Regions from separate parts of the Ruegeria sp. B10 genome, predicted to be linked through region 2. Evidence: riboswitches for the same ligand, from Rfam matches in the RefSeq annotation. Region 2 holds a riboswitch; each other region holds the start of a gene.
What was found. A riboswitch is a leader RNA that binds a small molecule or an ion and turns the genes downstream of it on or off. The one in region 2 is predicted to bind cobalamin.

Region 1 (4,381 bases), on a different contig from region 2:
GGACAGCCAGTGTTGAACACCAGAGTCGGCCATTGTTCGTCATCTTCTACGATCAAATCTGCCGCAAAGCGTTGCGCCCCATTGGTCAATGTGACCGTACCGCAATACTCGCCCGAGATATCTTGCGGGGCTGAGAACACGTCGCGGGTGCGCATAGCGGTAGAACCCATATGTCCCAGTTGCTCAAGACTTTGTTCTGCCTCTTCGCCCAACACCAGAGCCTGACCACGCCAAGACCAAGCGGACCCGACCGCCAAAAAGGCCAAAGGCGCTGCCTCAAGCCCATCAAGCTCAGTTTGATTCCATAAAATGGCTACACGACCGTTATATCCGGCTCTCATATACCTGCTCGCACTTATCAACACCCCACCCAGTACTCAACCCGCTTTATCAGGGGAGATTCCGGCGGAAAAGAGACAGAATTTGAGCAATCACATGAATGTTGCCGAATAGAATCAACTATCCGTGATCGAACCTGTGCTATCCAAACTTCCCGAAGCGCGTATTGGGGCGATAAGTATCTGAAATCAATGCAAATATTTAAAATTCTGAAACCGCTGACGGCCGCAGCCGTCCTGCAGTTTCAGCATGAGACTTCCCGTTCACACCTCAACTTCGACCTTGCCGATCGGGTTTGAACAGCATGCCAGAATGTAGCCTGCTGCGATGTCATCCTCGGAGATACCGCCGTTGTGAACCATGTGCACCTCACCCGAGGTCTTTTTGACCTTGCAGGTGCCGCAAACGCCAAAAGTACAGCCCGAGGCGATGTTCAATCCAACCGCACTTGCAGCGGCCAGAACCGTATCCGTCTCGGCAACTTTGGCGGTTACACCCGAGGTCGCAAACACGATTTCTGCGGCGCTGTCATCGTCAGGAACGGTATCATCCAGATCGGGCTGATCCGCTTCGGTCTCAACCGGAGCTCCAAAGCTTTCCTGATGATAGTTGTCCATGTCAAAGCCAAGACCCGACAGAGCGTCCCGAACAGCTTGCATGAACGGCTCCGGACCGCAGCAATAGACCTCACGATCCAGATAGTCTGGGGCCATGAGGCCCAGCATCAGCTGGTTGAACTGACCCTGGTAGCCGGTCCAGGGGCTGTAACGATCCGCTTCCTCTACGACAAACTTCAGATCCAGACCCGGCGTCCGACTTGCCATCTGCTCCAACCGTTGGCGGAAGATGATCTCGGACGGGCGCTTGGCGCAATTGATGAAGACTACATCCAGATCGCGGCCTTCGTCCCACATGCAAGTTGTCATCGACATCATAGGCGTGATGCCCGACCCCGCCGAGATGAACAGATACTTGGCGGCGACGCTTTCGGCATTGGTGAACAGACCCGCCGGGCCAATCGCCCGCATACGCATACCCTGTTGCAGATTGTCCAGCATCCAACGAGTACCGATGCTGTCCGACTGCGCCTTAGCCGTGATCGTGATGGACCGTGGACGCGATGGGGATGACGAGATCGTATAGGTCCGATGCACAACGCCACCCGACTGACCCGGCGCCGGAATTTCCAGCGTCAGGAACTGACCCGGATGGTAGGCAAACAAGGCGCCTGAAGGGGCGCGGAACGTAAAGCTGGCGGTGTTTGGCGTCTCGGGCACAACCGAAACGCATTCCAGCGTCTCACTATCTTGCCAGATCGAGGCAACAGCGTTTAGGTCTTTCATCGCCGTCACTCCGCCGCCATCGTTTCAGGTGCCAATTGGCGCGCCAGGGTGTTGCAATACCAATCGGTGAATTGCAGAACCCCAGATTCCTGGACCACCGAATACGGCCCCGGTACATAGGCTGGGCTGTTGATGCCCATCTGGTTGTCTTCCACCACACGGCGATCTTCGTCATTGGTGGCCATCCAGACCTCGGTCAGCCGTTTGACATCATAGTCGACCCCTTCGACCGCATCCTTGTTGACCAGCCACTTCGTGGTGACTTCGGTCTCGGTCGGGCTGACCGGAGTGACACGGAAGACAATCGAGTGATCGGCCAGGAAGTGGTTCCACGTGCTGGGATAGTGGAACTTTAGCAACGTCCCCGCATCCGCAAAAGGCGAACGGCCAAGAAAGCGGCGCACGGCAGATCTACCGTCCAGAGTATAGCTTTCCGCCCCTTCCTTCAACGGCATGCGCGCCAGACGGTATTGCCCGTCATCATGCAGATAGAACTGCGACGGCATCCCTGCAGCCTCGCAACGGTCGAAGTGAGTTTGCATGAAGGCCGGGGTTTCACCCCCTTCGATACCGGTTACCGACGGATCATCAGGGAAGGTCCGGCACAGCGAGGGGTGGTTGCCGCCGCAGTGATAGCACTCGCGGTTGTTTTCCCAAACCAGCTTCCAGTTGCCGTTCTCGATGATCGTGCTTTCAAAAGCGACCTTGGCGTTGCTCAGATCATGCGGCTCCAGATAGGGGCGCGCCTTGTTGGCGAAGGTGTCGAAATCAGGCGCTTCATCTGCAAGACAGATATAGACCAGCCCGGCCAGTTCCCGGCAGTGAACGGTTTTCAGCCCGTGTTGTTTGGGGTCGAAATCAGGCCCCATATCACGGGCCCATAGCAATGAACCATCAAGCTCATATGTCCACTGGTGATAAGGACAGACCAGTTTGGGCGAGTTACCCTTGGCGGCCTTGCAGATGATCGACCCGCGATGGCGGCAGGTGTTGTGGAAGGCCCGGATCTGGTTGTCCGCACCGCGCACGATGATCACGCGGTATGCTCCTACAGTGTAGGTCACATAGTCGCCTGTTTTCACCAGTTCACATGCCGGAATGGCAAATAGCCAGTCGCGGTAGTGGATGGCCTCAAGATCGGCCTGAAAGACATCTGGATCGGTGTAGAACGCCTGTTCAAGGGCATAGGCCGGGTTTCGACGCGCCAACAGGCTTTGAACGTTGCTCACTTCTGGCTCTCCTGCCGCGCCCCGCGGCTTAGCTTGGGCAGATGACATCAGAGGCCAGTCCGGAGCCGTGCGAGGATCACGTCCGAAACTTGTGCCCCCACCGCCACCCGCGGTTTGACATATATGCAAGGCTGGTTTCCGGACTTGAAAGGGGCTTACGCCCGGTTTCGACACCTTCCCGGGATCCTCCTCCCAGTGGTCACCTGTCGAACCTGACCTTCCTTACCGTTGCGGGGGCAGCGCCGGAATTGCACCGGCTTCCCAATTCTCTGCCGCCTGAGAATCAGACAGCAGCACCTTACATGCGCAACCTACTCGGGGAAGGACTCGCGGCTGAAAGCCTTGCGACATTTCCAGAAACAAAACAGACATGGCCAGCAAAATGGGGACCTGAAACAGGGCTGTGGTTTGAGCAAGGATAAAAACAAAATTTACCCGTGTTGCGATGTGTCCCACAAATGCGCGTGCATGAAGGGCGCAATTGCAAGTGTTTTACCCCCCATCTCTTCAGCCGATCCTGCAGTGAGCTCAAGCGCCATCCATGCCTCGGGGATCGTCAGAAGGCCCGGATATGGCGTCTCTTTATCGGTCGGGACAAACCCAAATCGGGGATAGAAAGTCGGAACGCCCAGCACGAATACTGCGTCTGTTCCAATAGACCTCAAGTGCTTGATGCTGGTCTCCATCATCTCTCTGCCAACGCCTAGACCTTGATGCTCGGGCGAGACACCGCAGGGCGCCAGAAGATAGCATTTAACGTCCGGGTGTTCCTGGAAGACAAACGGGGTGAACATGACATTGCCAGCGATCTGCCCCCCACGCCTCACACTGATTGAAATCGTTTCCGGATGCTCAAGGAGATCTTCGGCGAGTTGAGCGATTTCGTCACCTTCTGCTTCGCCAAAAGCCAGCCTATGCACATTCAAGATGGCATCGGTTTCTGAACGGTTCATGATCCATCCCTATCCTGAGCTAAACAGCTTGCGCCACGTCATACCGCGCGAGATTACCCAAACGACGCCCCAAAGGTCGCATTGGGCGAGGTTCGGCAAGACGAGCCGCTCAGGTCAATATGTTTCTTCGTACAATCGGCAGCGTGCGTCGGTGTCCAAATGTGCAGTTGTGGCGATCTCGGATTGTTTGTGGGCTTGGTACACCTCGGCAAAGCCTTCTGGGAACCAGCCGGTCACAACCGGGTTGTTAACGAACCGGTCGAGCGCGTCTTCCAAGGTCTGAGGCAAGCGCACCAGCCCCCTTTGGTTCAGTTCTGCGACGTCCAACAGCGAAAGATCTTCCTCGGTTGGAACGGGCGCGGGTAGCCCCTCTTCGATCCCTTGTGTCCCAGCCATGACAACCGCCGCAAGCGCCAGATGAGGCGAAGCTGCAGCATCCGCCGCACGATATTCGATGTTGAACTGCCCCGCGATAGAGGCGGGGTCTTTTGCGGTTACCGGACAAATCCGCAAGGAA
Region 2 (4,381 bases):
TCTTGACTGCATCGGTCTGCGACATCACCGGGTGTTCCTGCAGGAACTTGAAGGTATCCGCCGCGCCGTTGCCGGTTTGATAGTCCAGCAGGACAAGGAATTCGGGGTTCGAGGCGGCGACAGCCTCCCACGAGGTGCGGCCCCAGCTAGTGTCCATGTCATGGGTAACGTTGACGCCGCCAGCCGCTGCGATCATCGCGTCGGGAATGGCATATTTGCCTGCGGTAAAGGGCGCATCGGCCGGGCCGTCCAGCAGGAAGACACGGGGTTTTTCCAGATCGGCGGTTTTGGCTTCGATTGCGGCCAGTTGGTCTTTCCAGCCCGAGACCAGCGCGTTCGCCTTGTCTTCGACCTGCATGACAGTGCCCAGACGCAGTACGTCATCAAACAGCAGGTCCATGCTGGCTTCGGGGCGGTCTTTGTTCAGGTGGATGCAGCTTTCGGTCAGCACCATGGTCTTGATGCCAAAGGGCTCTAGCGTGTCTGGGGTTACATCACCTCCGGGCTTCATGCCGTAATACCAACCGGCGAAGAACATGTCGGGTTCAACCGCGACGAGGTTCTCGACCGTCGGGTATTTCGGAGCGAGTTCGGGAATGTCACCGCGTTGCGCGTCGAAATCGGGGCTGGTCTTGTACCAGCCAGTGATGCCAGTCAGACCAACGATGCTGTCCTGAAGACCCAGTGCAAAGGCCATGTCGGTCATGTTCATGTCATGAACTACGATCCGCTCGGGCTTGGTGTCGAACACCAAAGGTTCACCGCAATTGTCGACGGTGATCTCTTGCGCGGCAGCGCTACCCGCCAGTGCGCTTAGTACCGCAGCGGACAAGAGTTTCAGTTTCATCAATCTCTCCTGTTAAGATGAAAGCTTTCGTTTTCGGATGTCCAGCGCGGGGATCACGCGTCCTTCGTGCTGGAAACACAAATAGTCAACACCAAAAGTCTCGCGCACGCGGTCTGGCGTAAGAACCTCGGCGACCGGGCCGAAGGCCGTCAGCTGCGCGTTCTTCATCAGGGCCACGTGGCTGGCGAATTCGGGGATCATGACCAGATCGTGGACGATCATCACAACCGTCACGCCCAACTCGGCCACCAGAGACAGCATGTGCCCTTTGGCATCCGGGTCCAGATGGTTGGTCGGCTCATCCAGAAACAGCAGCGAGGGGTTCTGCGCCAAAGCCCGTGCGATATGGGCGCGCTGACGCTCTCCGCCGGACAGTTTTGCCATCTGTTTACCAGCCAGATGGGACAGTTCGGTGGTGTCTAATACGCGCTGCAGGTCCGTTTTAAGAGCTTCGGCGGATTTGTCGGCCCTGATCGGGATTTGTCCAAGGGCCACATAATCGCGCAGTTGCAGCCGCCCGTCGGGTATTTCCTGCTGGCCGACAACGGCAATCCGTCTGGCCCGTTCCAGCGACGACAGTTTCCGCAGGCTTTGACCTTGAATACGCACATCACCTAGCGCCAGCTTTGCGACCCCGCACAAGAGGTTGAGAAGCGTCGTTTTGCCCGCCCCGTTCGGGCCAGCAACGGCCAATATCGCGCCTTCCTCAAGCGTGAACGAGGTGTCGCGCAGCAGAACATCGCCGTTCAGGGCGTAGTATTCCAGATTTTCAGCGACCAGAAAGCTCATGCCGTATCCTCCGGTGGCAGGCAGGGCATGCGCGACAGGGTTTTGGCATAGAGCGCCAAAGGACGGGTCGAGGCGCTGGTCCAACCATCCTCGCTAGCCCGGAACTGATGGGCGAACTCGGCCAAAGCGTTCAGATCGGCAGGGGATTGAATATCGCCAAACAGATATTGCGCCTTGCCCTTGGCCTGCAGCCCGACCGTCATTGGTCGGTCGCAACCGGCCATACAGTCGATCAGACGTGTCGAGAACCCCTCGGGCAGCTGGTCGTCCAGCGCTTCTTTTGCCTCATGCGAAGGGATCGGCCCTTTGCAGGTGCCGCATATCAGGACGAAATGATCAGCCATGGCACGCGTTGCCGACTTGAACAAAAGCCGATTGAAGGCAAAAGCCATGAGTTGCATCAGCACGCAGATGTGCCATCGAGCCTCCTTCCGGGACACCCCGCCCCGGGTTGGTTAAACTGTGATGGCAGGTCTCCTGACTTGCGGGTCATTGCTCGGCCAACCTTCCCGACCTTTGGGGCCAGTGGTTTTGTGGCGTCGCTCTCCGCTTACAGTTGCGGGGGCAGTCACGGCATTGGCCCTTGGGCCGCACCGTATTCCCATTTTCATCCCTCAGACACAGGCCGTCGGGAACCATCCAGAGCAGCTAGTCTGCTCACGCTCCTATTGTCAAGCACAGGAATCGCGCTAGCGGACCACACGCAGGATCGGCCTGCGCGCGGGTTGGCCCGGTCCGACGCCATTTGTCGGGAACTGGCTAGCCAGGGTCAAACCGGCCTGTATCAGATGGGCGTCCGGATAGCCTCCGGTCAATTCGTTCAAGGCATCGCGCGCCGCCGGAGTTTCGTCGCGGCGCATGTGGTGCAGCATCCGGAGCAGGGCGCGTTCGTCACATGTCAGTTCTTGCCGTGTTTCAACACAAAGCGGGTCGTTGAAGGCTAACCCACTAGGCCGGATGTGTAGCGTGGCCTTGATGACTTTGAAAACCAGATGCGCCAGAACCAGCCCCTGATCGCGCCCCCAACGTTCGGTTGCGACCGAAAAGGCATGTTGCCACGCCTGCGTTTCCGGCTGTGTTAAGCTTAGGATGAAGTGCCGCATGACAGGCAGCAAACCGCGTTCGAAACCGTCAAATTCGACGCGGGGCAATGTGTGGTCAAATGCTGAGGGTTTCATGCGCGTTCCCTATTGGGTTTGGGGGCTTGTGCGACCAAAGGGTGGACGTTTTGCGGAAGGGTGTTTGGGTCAACCGGCGTTTCAGGAAACGTTGATGCAGCGCGGACGGAAAAGCTGAGATCAGCCTCGATCGCCTGCCTCAGTTTTGGTTTCAATGCGCAGCCATGGCGGCTGGCAACGGCGTCCATGGCCAACAGATCTGCGAGGGATTTTCGCATGTCAGGTTATCTTTCGGTCGCAAAAAATGGGACCGGGCGATGATTCCAACGAAATCTGACTGGGTCAGCTGTTAACTGACAAAAACAGTCGGGAAGTACAAGCGCGAAATTCTCAATGAAGTTAGTAGTCGGCAACCAACAGGAAATCCGGCGCTGCATCTTCTTCGATTGTTGCAAAGCGTGGGATCGGGTCTTCGAATACGTTGTCCGTTCGGTCGTCATTCACGGTAGAGACTTCGCCAATCAAGCAATCCCCACCTTCCGCCCAGAAGGCGTGCCAGATGCCGGGCATCAAGGTCACGCTCTGGCCTGGCTTCAGGCGCAGATGCTTTCCGGGCTGTATGGTGACAGGGCAGGCATCGCTTGGAACGGTGACCGCGTTGTCGCGGTCGATACCGCCATCGGGGTCCGACGCATAGATTTCCATAACTAGATCGCCGCCCCCACGGTTGATGATGTCCTCGGCTTTGACGATATGGCGATGCATCGGCGATAGCTGTTTGTCGCGAGAGATCAGCAGTTTTTCGGCATAGAGCATACCGCGCCCTCGACTCAGATCACTCACGTTGCCGTTACGCAGGGTGAACAGGAACAACCCAAGCTCATCGAAATTGCCTTGACCGTAGTCGGTGATATCCCAGCCTAGCCCATGGGCACGGATGCTGTAGGCATCGTCGCTACGCATCTGCTCAGGCGTCCAATCTGCGAAAGGTGGCAGAACGGCACCAAATGAACTGATAAATGCCTGGGCTTCGGTCTTGATACGGTTGATTTCGGATCGTTTCATCTCGGACTCTTCGTAAGGCTATAATTCATGCGACCAAGGCGGGTTGGCTCCGGCACGCGAGACGGTTACGGCAGCCACCTCTGCGCCCAAGGTCAAAGCGTCGCTTAGCGCATCCGGGGACATTGCTTTCATGCCGGGCTTTGTCAGTTGGCCAGCCCGTTCCAGCGAGGCCAGAACCCCTGCATTGAACGTGTCCCCCGCGCCGACCGTATCAACAACTTGCACCGGTTTGACAGGGACTGAGACCACCGTGCCGTTGGCCAGATAACCCGAGGCACCCTCACTCCCACGGGTGACGATGACGGCGGAGGGGCCTGCTTGAAACAGCAAAGGGACTTTCTGATCGTGGCCTTCCGGGCCGGGGATGATCCAATCCAGATCCTCATCCGAGACTTTGACGATATCGGCCTGTTCGATCATCTGGTTCAAACGCGTGCGGTAGAGGGTCTGATCCTGTATGAAACCGGGTCGGATATTGGGGTCCAACATCACAGCACAGTTCGCGCCGTGTTGCGCCAGCATCGCGGCATAGGCATCCGCGCAAGGCTCACAGGCAAGGCTG
Region 3 (4,381 bases), on a different contig from region 2:
GCGTCTGTTCCACATAGGTGTCGACTGACAAAGGGTGCTTCAACGCCGTCAGGTTCGCCAACCGCATCGTGGGCATACGCCCATCCGGCCCGCCACCGCGATGCCAGCCCGCCGCGAAAGCGCCAAGGTCGCTGTCCGAGAAGGACAGCACCACCAAATCCGCCGGGCTCTGGCCCAGATCGGTTGGGGTTTCTGTTTCTTCTAACCCGTGGCTTTCGCGGAAGACGACGTGCATTGGTCTTACTCAGCGGCCTCGGTGACACCAGCGAGGATATCGCGGATTTCTGCTTCTCTGATGTCGTCATGTTCGGCGATCACCACCATACGCGAGCGGCGGTCTTCACCGGGCTCCCACGGACGGTCATACTGGTGACGCACACGAGCACCCACGGCCTGAACCAGCAGGCGCATAGGCTTGCCTTGAACGGCGGCGTAGCCTTTGACGCGCAGGATGTTCAGCTCAGTCGCCAGACGTTCGATCTTGGCGACCAGTTCGGCAGGATCGGACTGTTCCGGCAGATCAACGATGATACTTTCGAAATCGTCATGCTCGTGATCGTGGTGACCGTCGTGATGCGATGGACGAGCCTCCATGTCATCCTCGGCTGCAGCCTCAAGACCCAGAACGACGCGGACATCCACAGCACCTTCGGCAACCTCAACCACGGGCAGCGGGCGAGGGGCCTCGGCGGCGATGATCTCTTTCGCTTTGGCCACGCCTTCGGGACCGGCCAGATCGGGCTTGGTCAGCAGGATGATGTCGGCGCAAGAAATCTGATCCTCAAACACCTCGGACAAGGGCGTTTCATGGTCGATCGAGTCATCAGCCAGGCGCTGAGCGTCCACGGCGTCGACATTCGGAGCAAAGCGACCGGCCGCGACGGCCTCAGCATCGGCCAACGCGATTACGCCATCGACGGTGATTTTTGAGCGGATATCGGGCCAGTCGAACGCTTTTAGCAGCGGCTTGGGCAGGGCGAGGCCGGAAGTTTCGATCAGTATATGATCGGGACGCGGCTCCAGCGCCATCAGGGCTTCGATAGTCGGGATGAAGTCGTCAGCCACAGTGCAGCAAATGCAGCCATTCGCCAGTTCCATGATGTTTTCCGCTGGGCAATCGGGGATGGCGCAGGATTTCAGAATATCGCCGTCGACGCCAACATCTCCAAATTCGTTGACCACAACGGCCAGACGCTTGCCCTGCGGGTTCTGCATCAGGTGCTTGACGAGAGTTGTTTTGCCCGAGCCCAAGAAGCCAGTGATCACGGTGACGGGGAGTTTTTCCAAGTTGCTCATTTCAGGGCTCCAATCGGTGGAATGCGGGCTGCGCAGTTTTTGCGGAAATGTTCGGGGCGTTCGCGCCATTTGACCAAGCCGTCCTCGGTCGCGAGGTACTTGGTGGCGCCGTCAACGATCACGTCGACATGGTCTGTTTCGTTAAGATGTTCATAAACGAAGGTCCAGCGATCCGGGCCGCCACGCAGCACGATGGAACAGCCTTCGTTGCAGTTCGACAAGCATTCCACGGCTTTCAGGGTAATCCCTTCCGGCAGGTCCGCCTGTTCAAGCGCCTTATGCAACAGGGTGCCGGGGCGTTTCGCATCGTCTTCAACGGGCAGCCCGCGACGACAGGTGGTGCAAACCAGCAATTCGACCGGAGCGGTCTCGGTCATGTCTCTCATCCCCCCAAATCCTCATCGTGGGGGACGGGGTTTCATGCGGGTCCCTTGACCCGACACCGGAACACCCCGTCCGGTTTCATCTTCGGGCGCTGGCAGGTCTCCCGGCTTGCGGATGTCAGAGGCGTCCTCTGTCGGATGTCCCGCCTTCCCGGCTTTGCGCCAGTGGCTTGGGCACCCTCTCCGGTCACGGTCGCGGGGGCGGCTGCGTTTGGCGGAAAACCCGTTGACGCATTCCCTTTTCATCTGTTCTCACAGACACCAACACGAGGCTCATGCGGCACGCACCCGCAGCTTGTCAAGCGCGATGCAGCCCAGACCGCTGCGGCACGTTGAAAAGCGACCTGCCAGCGTCGCTAGGCGGCATGAACATGGCGCTGATGCATGGTCGCATGGCCTCAAATCGCAAACGGAGGCGAAATCCATGAAAGTAGGTTTTATCGGGCTTGGGAATGTGGGTGGCAAGCTGTCGGGGTCATTGCTGCGCAATGGAATCGATCTGACAGTTCATGACCTGAGTTCCGATCTGGTCGAGGCCTTTGTCGCGCAAGGCGCCAAAGCGGCTGAAAACCCGGCCCAGATGATGCGCGATTGCGATGCCGTGATCACCTGCCTACCGTCGCCTGCGGCCTCGGACGCGGTGATGCAAGAGATGCTGCCTGAGGTTGGCCCCGGTAAGATCTGGATGGAGATGTCCACCACCGATGAGGCTGAGGTCAAGCGGTTGGGGGCATTGGTTCTGGAGCGCGGAGGGGCCGCCGTCGATTGCCCTGTTTCGGGTGGCTGTCACCGCGCAGCGACGGGCAATATCTCTATCTTCGCAGGCTGCGATCGCGACACCTTCGAACGCATTCTGCCCTTCCTGACGACCATGGGGCGGCGCGTTCTGCACACCGGAGAGCTCGGCTCAGCCTCGGTTCTGAAGGTGTTGACCAACTATCTGGCAACGGCCAACCTGATCACCTGTGCTGAAGCGTTGGTCACCGCCAAGGCCGCCGGGATGGATTTGAACACCACCTATGAGGCCATTAAGATTTCGTCAGGAACCTCGTTCGTGCACGAAACCGAAAGCCAGGTGATCCTGAACGGCTCGCGCGATATTTCGTTTACGATGGATTTGGTGAAAAAGGACATCGGCCTGTTTCAGGATGTCGCCGACCGCGCCGGTGTTCCGCTGGAAATCAATCCAGTGATGATCAAGATCTTTGAAGACGGCATCGCCCGGTTTGGCGAGCGTGAGCTGTCGCCAAACATCATCAAACGCCTTGAAGAAGCCACCGGCTTGGACATCCGCGCACCGGGTTTTCCTACGGAAATGCAGGACGATGAGCCGGAAGAACCAGGGTACGAGGTTGTGCCTCAGGGCCGTTCCTCGTGAAAACTGATTTCCGGAGCCGGTATTTAGAGGAGGGGATGTGGAGGCGAGTACCGGAATCGAACCGGTGTACACGGATTTGCAATCGACACTTTGCAGGTGTTTGCGGATTTCTTCTCGGTAGAGTTGTTCGATGTCTAGCATGTGGCTAAGTCCTTGTTACCTCTATGACAATTCATATAATTTCACAGAAAGTCATGAGTGTTGAATCAAACGTTTTGATACGTTGATGGCATGAAGCACACACCGATCCGCACCACATCGTGCATACAGAACCAGCGCAAATATGACGTTAAAACTGACCGTCTGACGCGGACTGTGATGGACCGTCGCAAGGCGTTGCATCACGCCGAACAGGCGCTTGCCGATCATCTGCTGAAAGAGAAAAACGCCCGACTGTATAGGGCGGGTTGACCCGCACGGGTCGAACGATCCAGCATACCGAGGCACCACAAGCCATCTCAGGGTGCCTCAAATGAAGTGACCCGGTGCGATCTGCACCGGGCCGCTAACATATCCCCCTGACCTCTCACAGCAGGGACCAAGCAACGATGGACCATGAAAGGACCACGCAATGGATGGCACAAAAGTAACACCCTTTAACACTGGCGATCAAGGTATTCTGGTACCCCAGATAGGGGGCACGCACATTCAGTGGTTACAGGCGGGGTTTTTAGACACCATCCCTGTGATCCCGGCTGGTGCCGCACTGCACGAGACGTCGAAGGTCGACCCGGATGCCCGAGGCAAATGCCCCGGCGACTACTTTGGAGGTGCTTGGGACGGGCTTGGATCGTGGCCCAGCTATGAGATGAACGGTGTAAAGGCCGCGCGGTTAGACGAACTCGGTGCGAACACAGGCTTAAAAATGGGGGGGCGGTGGACCGGCTTGGATGTCGACCTTACCGACCAAGATACCGCACAGGCCATGCTCAATCGTATCCATGAACTCGGTGGTGGTGAATACTTTGTTCGGTGGGGCCAAGTGCCGAAATTCATGGTCCTGTTCCAGATCGCACCCGGCGAAACGATCCGCAGGCGTCAGTACCCGATCCGACGTAATGGCGAGACCCAGCGTATTGAAATCATGGGTGTAACAGCCAAGGGGCGACCTTCTCAGGCCGTTGTAGCAGGTATTCACCCCAAGGGTGCCACATACCAATGGAACCGACCTCTACGTGCCGATTTGATCCATCAGGCGACGGCTGCCCAAATGGACTATCTGGTCAGTGAACTCATGACGATTGCCGAGGGGCACGGCTGGACCAAAGGTCGGGCTTCCAATGTGAACACCAGCAATGACGGCCTGTCGGGTCTGGGTAGCGAG
Region 4 (4,381 bases), on a different contig from region 2:
AGCCGGTGCAGGGCGTGGCCCAGTGTGACAGGCTCCATTGTGCCGACCAGAACCATCACGGTCAGGATCACGGCGTTGGCGGTCAGCGCGATTTCCACGGCTTTCCAGAGCCCTTGCCAGCTGGCCGGAAATCCCCAGATGGTAAACATAGGGTCGCCAGGCATGGTGAACGGCAAGAGGACCAGCATGAAGATGATGAAACTGTCCATCATCGCCATCCGCTTGAGTGTCTTGCGCCAAGGCAGCCGGGATATCACCAGCAGAGACAGCGCGATCATCAGCGCCGCCGCAAGGGCGGGCAGGGAGGATAGGGAGACCACAACGACCGCAAACAAAACGGACATGACGACGCGGACGCGCGGATCAAGCGCGGTGATCAACCCCCGTTGACCGATCGTGCCAGCCTCGGCCAGTGTCCGCTCCTGTGGTTCCAGTACGTGTGCCATCAGCCTGCCAGTTTCCTCCGCGCCGCGAGGTAGAAGCCCAGCCCGAACAGGCCAAAGATGTAACCGATGCCGCCTAGAATGGTCTGTAGGTCGTTATGTTCACGATAGGCGGCGATTTCCCGGCGTAGAGGGCGTATTTCGTCGCGGACCGCTGCTGCGATGGCCTGACGCTCTTCTTCGCTGAGAGAGGCCATTGTGACGCCCTCCGAGGCGGGCGTAGGCGTGGGTGACGCTGCAGGCTTGTTCTGGATGGCGACGCCCATGATCTTGGCAACGTCATCGGCGGGCATGGTGACCTCGGCCACGTGACCGGCGCCGAGGTCGGCAAAGAAGGTATGGGCGACGGCTGTGGTGGGCGTGTAGATGAAGAACCCGTCTGCGTTGGTCGTGGCCCGGCCCAGCTCGACCCCGTTTGGATCGGTCACGACAACCTCGGTATCGGTCGCCATGGTGCCGTTGGAGAAGCCGATTTCCCCTTCGATCGCATCGCCGGATGCAAAAACACCGGCAATCACCTTATGGGCCAGCGCGGGTAGAGGGGCCGCGCATAGGGCCAGGATGAGGGCAAGCTGTCTCATGTGGCGGGCCTTGTCAGAAATAGTTCGGGTTTGACCTTTCGCGCCAGAAGGACTGCAAATCCGGTCAGGACGGCCTCGATGACCATCACAGGGATATGGGCAAAGAAGACCAGCCTGGCGGCGGGGAGGAATTCGTCCCCTGACAGGGCCAGTGAGATACCCACCATGACGGTCGTGGCTGCAATGGCAAAGGCGCCGCCAATGCCGCCCCAAATTGCGCCATGAACAGGCGAACCACGCCCGATCAAGGGGCGGAACAATAAACCAGCCAAAACGGCCGGAAAAGCGATGTTGAGCGTGTTGATCCCCAGTACCGTCAGCCCGCCGAAGCCGAAGAAAACGGCTTGCAGGAGCAGACCCACAAACAAGGACGGGAAGGCGGCCCAGCCGAGCAGAAGCCCGGCCAGACCGTTGAGGATCAGATGCACCGACGACGGCCCGATCGGCACGTGGATCAGAGAGGCCACGAAGAAACTGGCCGCTAGCACCCCTGCTGTGGGGATGCGGTCCAGATGCAGCGACCTGAGGCCCATTGCCACCCCACCAGCGGCGGCAATAGCGCCGCCGATGACGACCGGGTTAGACAGGGCTCCGTCGACGATGTGCATCGGGGGTTACTCCATGTCCCAGGCGCGGATCCAGATCACCGCGTCCTGGCTCAGCTCTTTGCCTTCATGTTCGGTTTCCGGACCAGCGCCCAGGGCGGCAAAACCCCAGTAACCAGCTTTCGGAACACCGAAGGAGAAATAGCCATTGGCGTCGGAAATGGCGACAACAGCACCTCCGGGCATCGGCGAAACGGTAGGCTCGGACGAAGCTTGGCTGTCAAAGCTGGGCTTGGCGGCCATGTATTCGATCTCGATCTCAGCGCCGGCAACCGGTTCGCCATTTGCCAGAACCTGACCGGTGAAGGTCGAGCCTGCGATGATGTTGTAGGGCTTGTTCAGAGGCACGATCTCGGTCGCCAGACCCGCGGGGTTCATCCAGTCGGTCGGCAGTTCGTTGCGGTTCAGGAACGCCTTCGTGATCTGTTGGATATAGATATCCTCGGCCTCTTCGTAATAGGGCTGAGGCACCGTGACCATCACGTAGTCGCCCGAACGCTTGACCGGAACAGATCCCTGAAAGGCCGCGCCTTCGTTTTCGGGGCTCGAAAACCGGATGGGCTCCAGCGTGTCCAGCAGGTCGGTCTTTTCGCCATTGTGGATCACGTAGAATTCCTGCGGCTTTTCCAGATCCATGACATGGCCGTTTTCTAACGGGTGCCAGAAGATCAGCTTGACCGGCACGTCGCCCGGCGCTTCGATCAGCGTGTCGGTGGTGTATTCCAGCAGAAAATGTGCGTGCGCCATCGCTGGAATCGCCAGCGCAGCCGCAGCCGTGCAAAATAGTTTCTTCACAAGGTCTTTCCTTCGTCCTTCGTGCCAACCCCGGCACGCTTTCTTTTTTGACATCGGGGAGAACGGGACCACGTACCCAAAATGAGGGTATCGGCCCAATGCACACCCCGGCATCGGTGACACACCCCTTCCGAGGGTGCATGTCCGGCAGGTCTCCTGACTTGCGGGTCAAAGCATGGGGCTGGCCTTCCCGGGTGGAACCCAGTGGCTTGTCAGCCCTGCTCTCCGCCTACAGTTGCGGGGGCAGTTGCGGCATTGGGTGGATTTGAATTCCCCGCACCGCATTCCCTTTTCTCCGGGCGAACCCGGAACCGGACATGAAGACGCTGATGACAGAGATTCCCATTACCGGTCAATCTCTATTTAAGACTGTAGCGATAACATCTTTTCGATAGGATCGGATGTTCCCGTTCCAACCGCTGGGTATTGAAGGCACGCGTGCAAGCGACGACCAGAGAATGCGCGCGTTTACAACGCAATCTGGACATCAGAATCAGATGGATGCATCCTGTGCGGCGTCAGACTCCGGCGTAGCGCGCTTGTGTTCGGCGCCCTATTCCCCACAAACCCCGGAGGCCCAATGTCTGAGATCAAACAAGGCGACACCGTTCGCATCCACTATACTGGCACGCTGCTGGACGAGACCGTGTTTGACAGCTCAGACGGGCGCGATCCGTTAGAGTTCGTTGTTGGTTCGGGCCAGATCATACCCGGCCTGGACAGTGCGATGCCAGGACTGGCGGTTGGTGACAAGAAGCGGGTCGAGATTGCCTGTGTCGACGCCTATGGCCCGATCAACCCGGCGATGCGGCAGGACATCCCGCGTGAGGGTATTCCGGATGATATCCCACTAGAGCCGGGAACCCAGTTGCAGATGCAAACCCCCGATGGTCAGGCGCTGCCGGTAACGGTTGTCGAGGCGAACGAGGCCACGGTGACGCTGGACGCCAATCACCCACTGGCCGGGCAGGACCTGATCTTCGATATTGAGGTTGTCTCGGTGAACTGAAGGCTTGAGGTCTTAGCCCCAAAGCCCGTCAAGCGCTGCACGGACCTGCGGTTGCGTGAAGAACACGAACAACACCAGCAATGTGGTCAGCGTCAAAAGCAGAACACGGGCGCGGGGGCTTAGGAACCCCGTCTTCCGTTTGGTCTGGGTGCCACGCGTATTGCTGGCAAGGATCTGGTCAGTTTTGCTCATGCCCATATCCCTGACGCCGAAAGATGGTCAAATCTTGGCGGCGTCTGGGAAAGATATGGTCACATGAAATCCGGCTGTGGCATTCCAAGCACGTGGAAACCGCCATCCACTCTGATGATCTCGCCCGAGGTGCAAGCCCCCGCATCCGAGGTCAGGTAAACCGCTGTGCCGCCAACGGCCTCTAGCGTAGCGTTCGAGCGCATCGGCGCATTCTGGTCGCAGAACTTGTAGGTCTTGCGCGCACCGCCAATTGCAGCCCCGGCCAGGGTCTTCATCGGACCGGGCGAAATCGCGTTCACGCGGATGCCCTCTGGGCCGAGATCGTTGGCCAGATACCGTGTTGCCGATTCCAGCGCGGCTTTGGCAACGCCCATGACGTTGTAATTCGGAACCACACGATTCGAGCCTTGGTAGGTCAGCGTCAGTAGTGAGCCGCCATTGTCCTTCATCAGCGGATAGGCGCGGCGGGCGACCTCGATGAATGAATAGGCCGACACATCCATCGAATGCTTGAAATTTGCGCGTGTGGTGTTCAGGAACCGGCCTGTCAGCTCGTTCTTGTCCGAATAGGCAATCGCATGAACAACAAAGTCGATGGTGGGCCAGCGTTCGCCCAACTCGCCAAAAGCGCGGTCCAGCGAGGCGTCATCGGTGACATCCGCGTCGACCATGAAATCGCTTCCCAAGCTTTCGGCCAATGGCTGCAGACGCTTCCCGAACGCGTCGCCCTGATAGGTGAAGGCCAGCTCAGCCCCG

Region 1: it holds a riboswitch for cobalamin, as region 2 does, so the genes downstream of both, ACR0J4_RS12450 (aromatic ring-hydroxylating oxygenase subunit alpha) here and ACR0J4_RS14765 (DUF1636 family protein) in region 2, are expected to answer to the same signal.
Region 3: it holds a riboswitch for cobalamin, as region 2 does, so the genes downstream of both, ACR0J4_RS09145 (DUF1636 domain-containing protein) here and ACR0J4_RS14765 (DUF1636 family protein) in region 2, are expected to answer to the same signal.
Region 4: it holds a riboswitch for cobalamin, as region 2 does, so the genes downstream of both, ACR0J4_RS05685 (DUF4198 domain-containing protein) here and ACR0J4_RS14765 (DUF1636 family protein) in region 2, are expected to answer to the same signal.

Annotation. Positions count from the first base shown of each region.
Region 1 covers NZ_JBQFVP010000008.1:75,101-79,481, reverse strand. Annotated here, with positions in the region: gene ACR0J4_RS12460 (hypothetical protein) at 1-341, opposite strand, end outside; gene ACR0J4_RS12455 (hybrid-cluster NAD(P)-dependent oxidoreductase) at 603-1,682, opposite strand; gene ACR0J4_RS12450 (aromatic ring-hydroxylating oxygenase subunit alpha) at 1,688-2,959, opposite strand; cobalamin riboswitch at 3,024-3,227, opposite strand; gene ACR0J4_RS12445 (GNAT family N-acetyltransferase) at 3,343-3,864, opposite strand; gene ACR0J4_RS12440 (glutamine synthetase family protein) at 3,979-4,381, opposite strand, start outside.
Region 2 covers NZ_JBQFVP010000010.1:41,729-46,109, reverse strand. Annotated here, with positions in the region: gene ACR0J4_RS14775 (ABC transporter substrate-binding protein) at 1-847, opposite strand, end outside; gene ACR0J4_RS14770 (ABC transporter ATP-binding protein) at 860-1,636, opposite strand; gene ACR0J4_RS14765 (DUF1636 family protein) at 1,633-1,980, opposite strand; cobalamin riboswitch at 2,087-2,291, opposite strand; gene ACR0J4_RS14760 (hypothetical protein) at 2,326-2,814, opposite strand; gene ACR0J4_RS14755 (hypothetical protein) at 2,811-3,032, opposite strand; gene ACR0J4_RS14750 (D-lyxose/D-mannose family sugar isomerase) at 3,154-3,819, opposite strand; gene ACR0J4_RS14745 (carbohydrate kinase family protein) at 3,838-4,381, opposite strand, start outside.
Region 3 covers NZ_JBQFVP010000005.1:220,513-224,893, reverse strand. Annotated here, with positions in the region: gene cobN (cobaltochelatase subunit CobN) at 1-235, opposite strand, end outside; gene cobW (cobalamin biosynthesis protein CobW) at 241-1,296, opposite strand; gene ACR0J4_RS09145 (DUF1636 domain-containing protein) at 1,293-1,673, opposite strand; cobalamin riboswitch at 1,757-1,960, opposite strand; gene ACR0J4_RS09140 (NAD(P)-dependent oxidoreductase) at 1,987-3,057, shown strand; gene ACR0J4_RS09135 (hypothetical protein) at 3,289-3,468, shown strand; gene ACR0J4_RS09130 (VapE domain-containing protein) at 3,629-4,381, shown strand, end outside.
Region 4 covers NZ_JBQFVP010000003.1:256,094-260,474, reverse strand. Annotated here, with positions in the region: gene cbiQ (cobalt ECF transporter T component CbiQ) at 1-446, opposite strand, end outside; gene ACR0J4_RS05695 (cobalt ABC transporter permease) at 446-1,024, opposite strand; gene cbiM (cobalt transporter CbiM) at 1,021-1,632, opposite strand; gene ACR0J4_RS05685 (DUF4198 domain-containing protein) at 1,639-2,424, opposite strand; cobalamin riboswitch at 2,554-2,755, opposite strand; gene ACR0J4_RS05680 (FKBP-type peptidyl-prolyl cis-trans isomerase) at 3,005-3,433, shown strand; gene ACR0J4_RS05675 (hypothetical protein) at 3,446-3,625, opposite strand; gene ACR0J4_RS05670 (enoyl-ACP reductase FabI) at 3,685-4,381, opposite strand, start outside.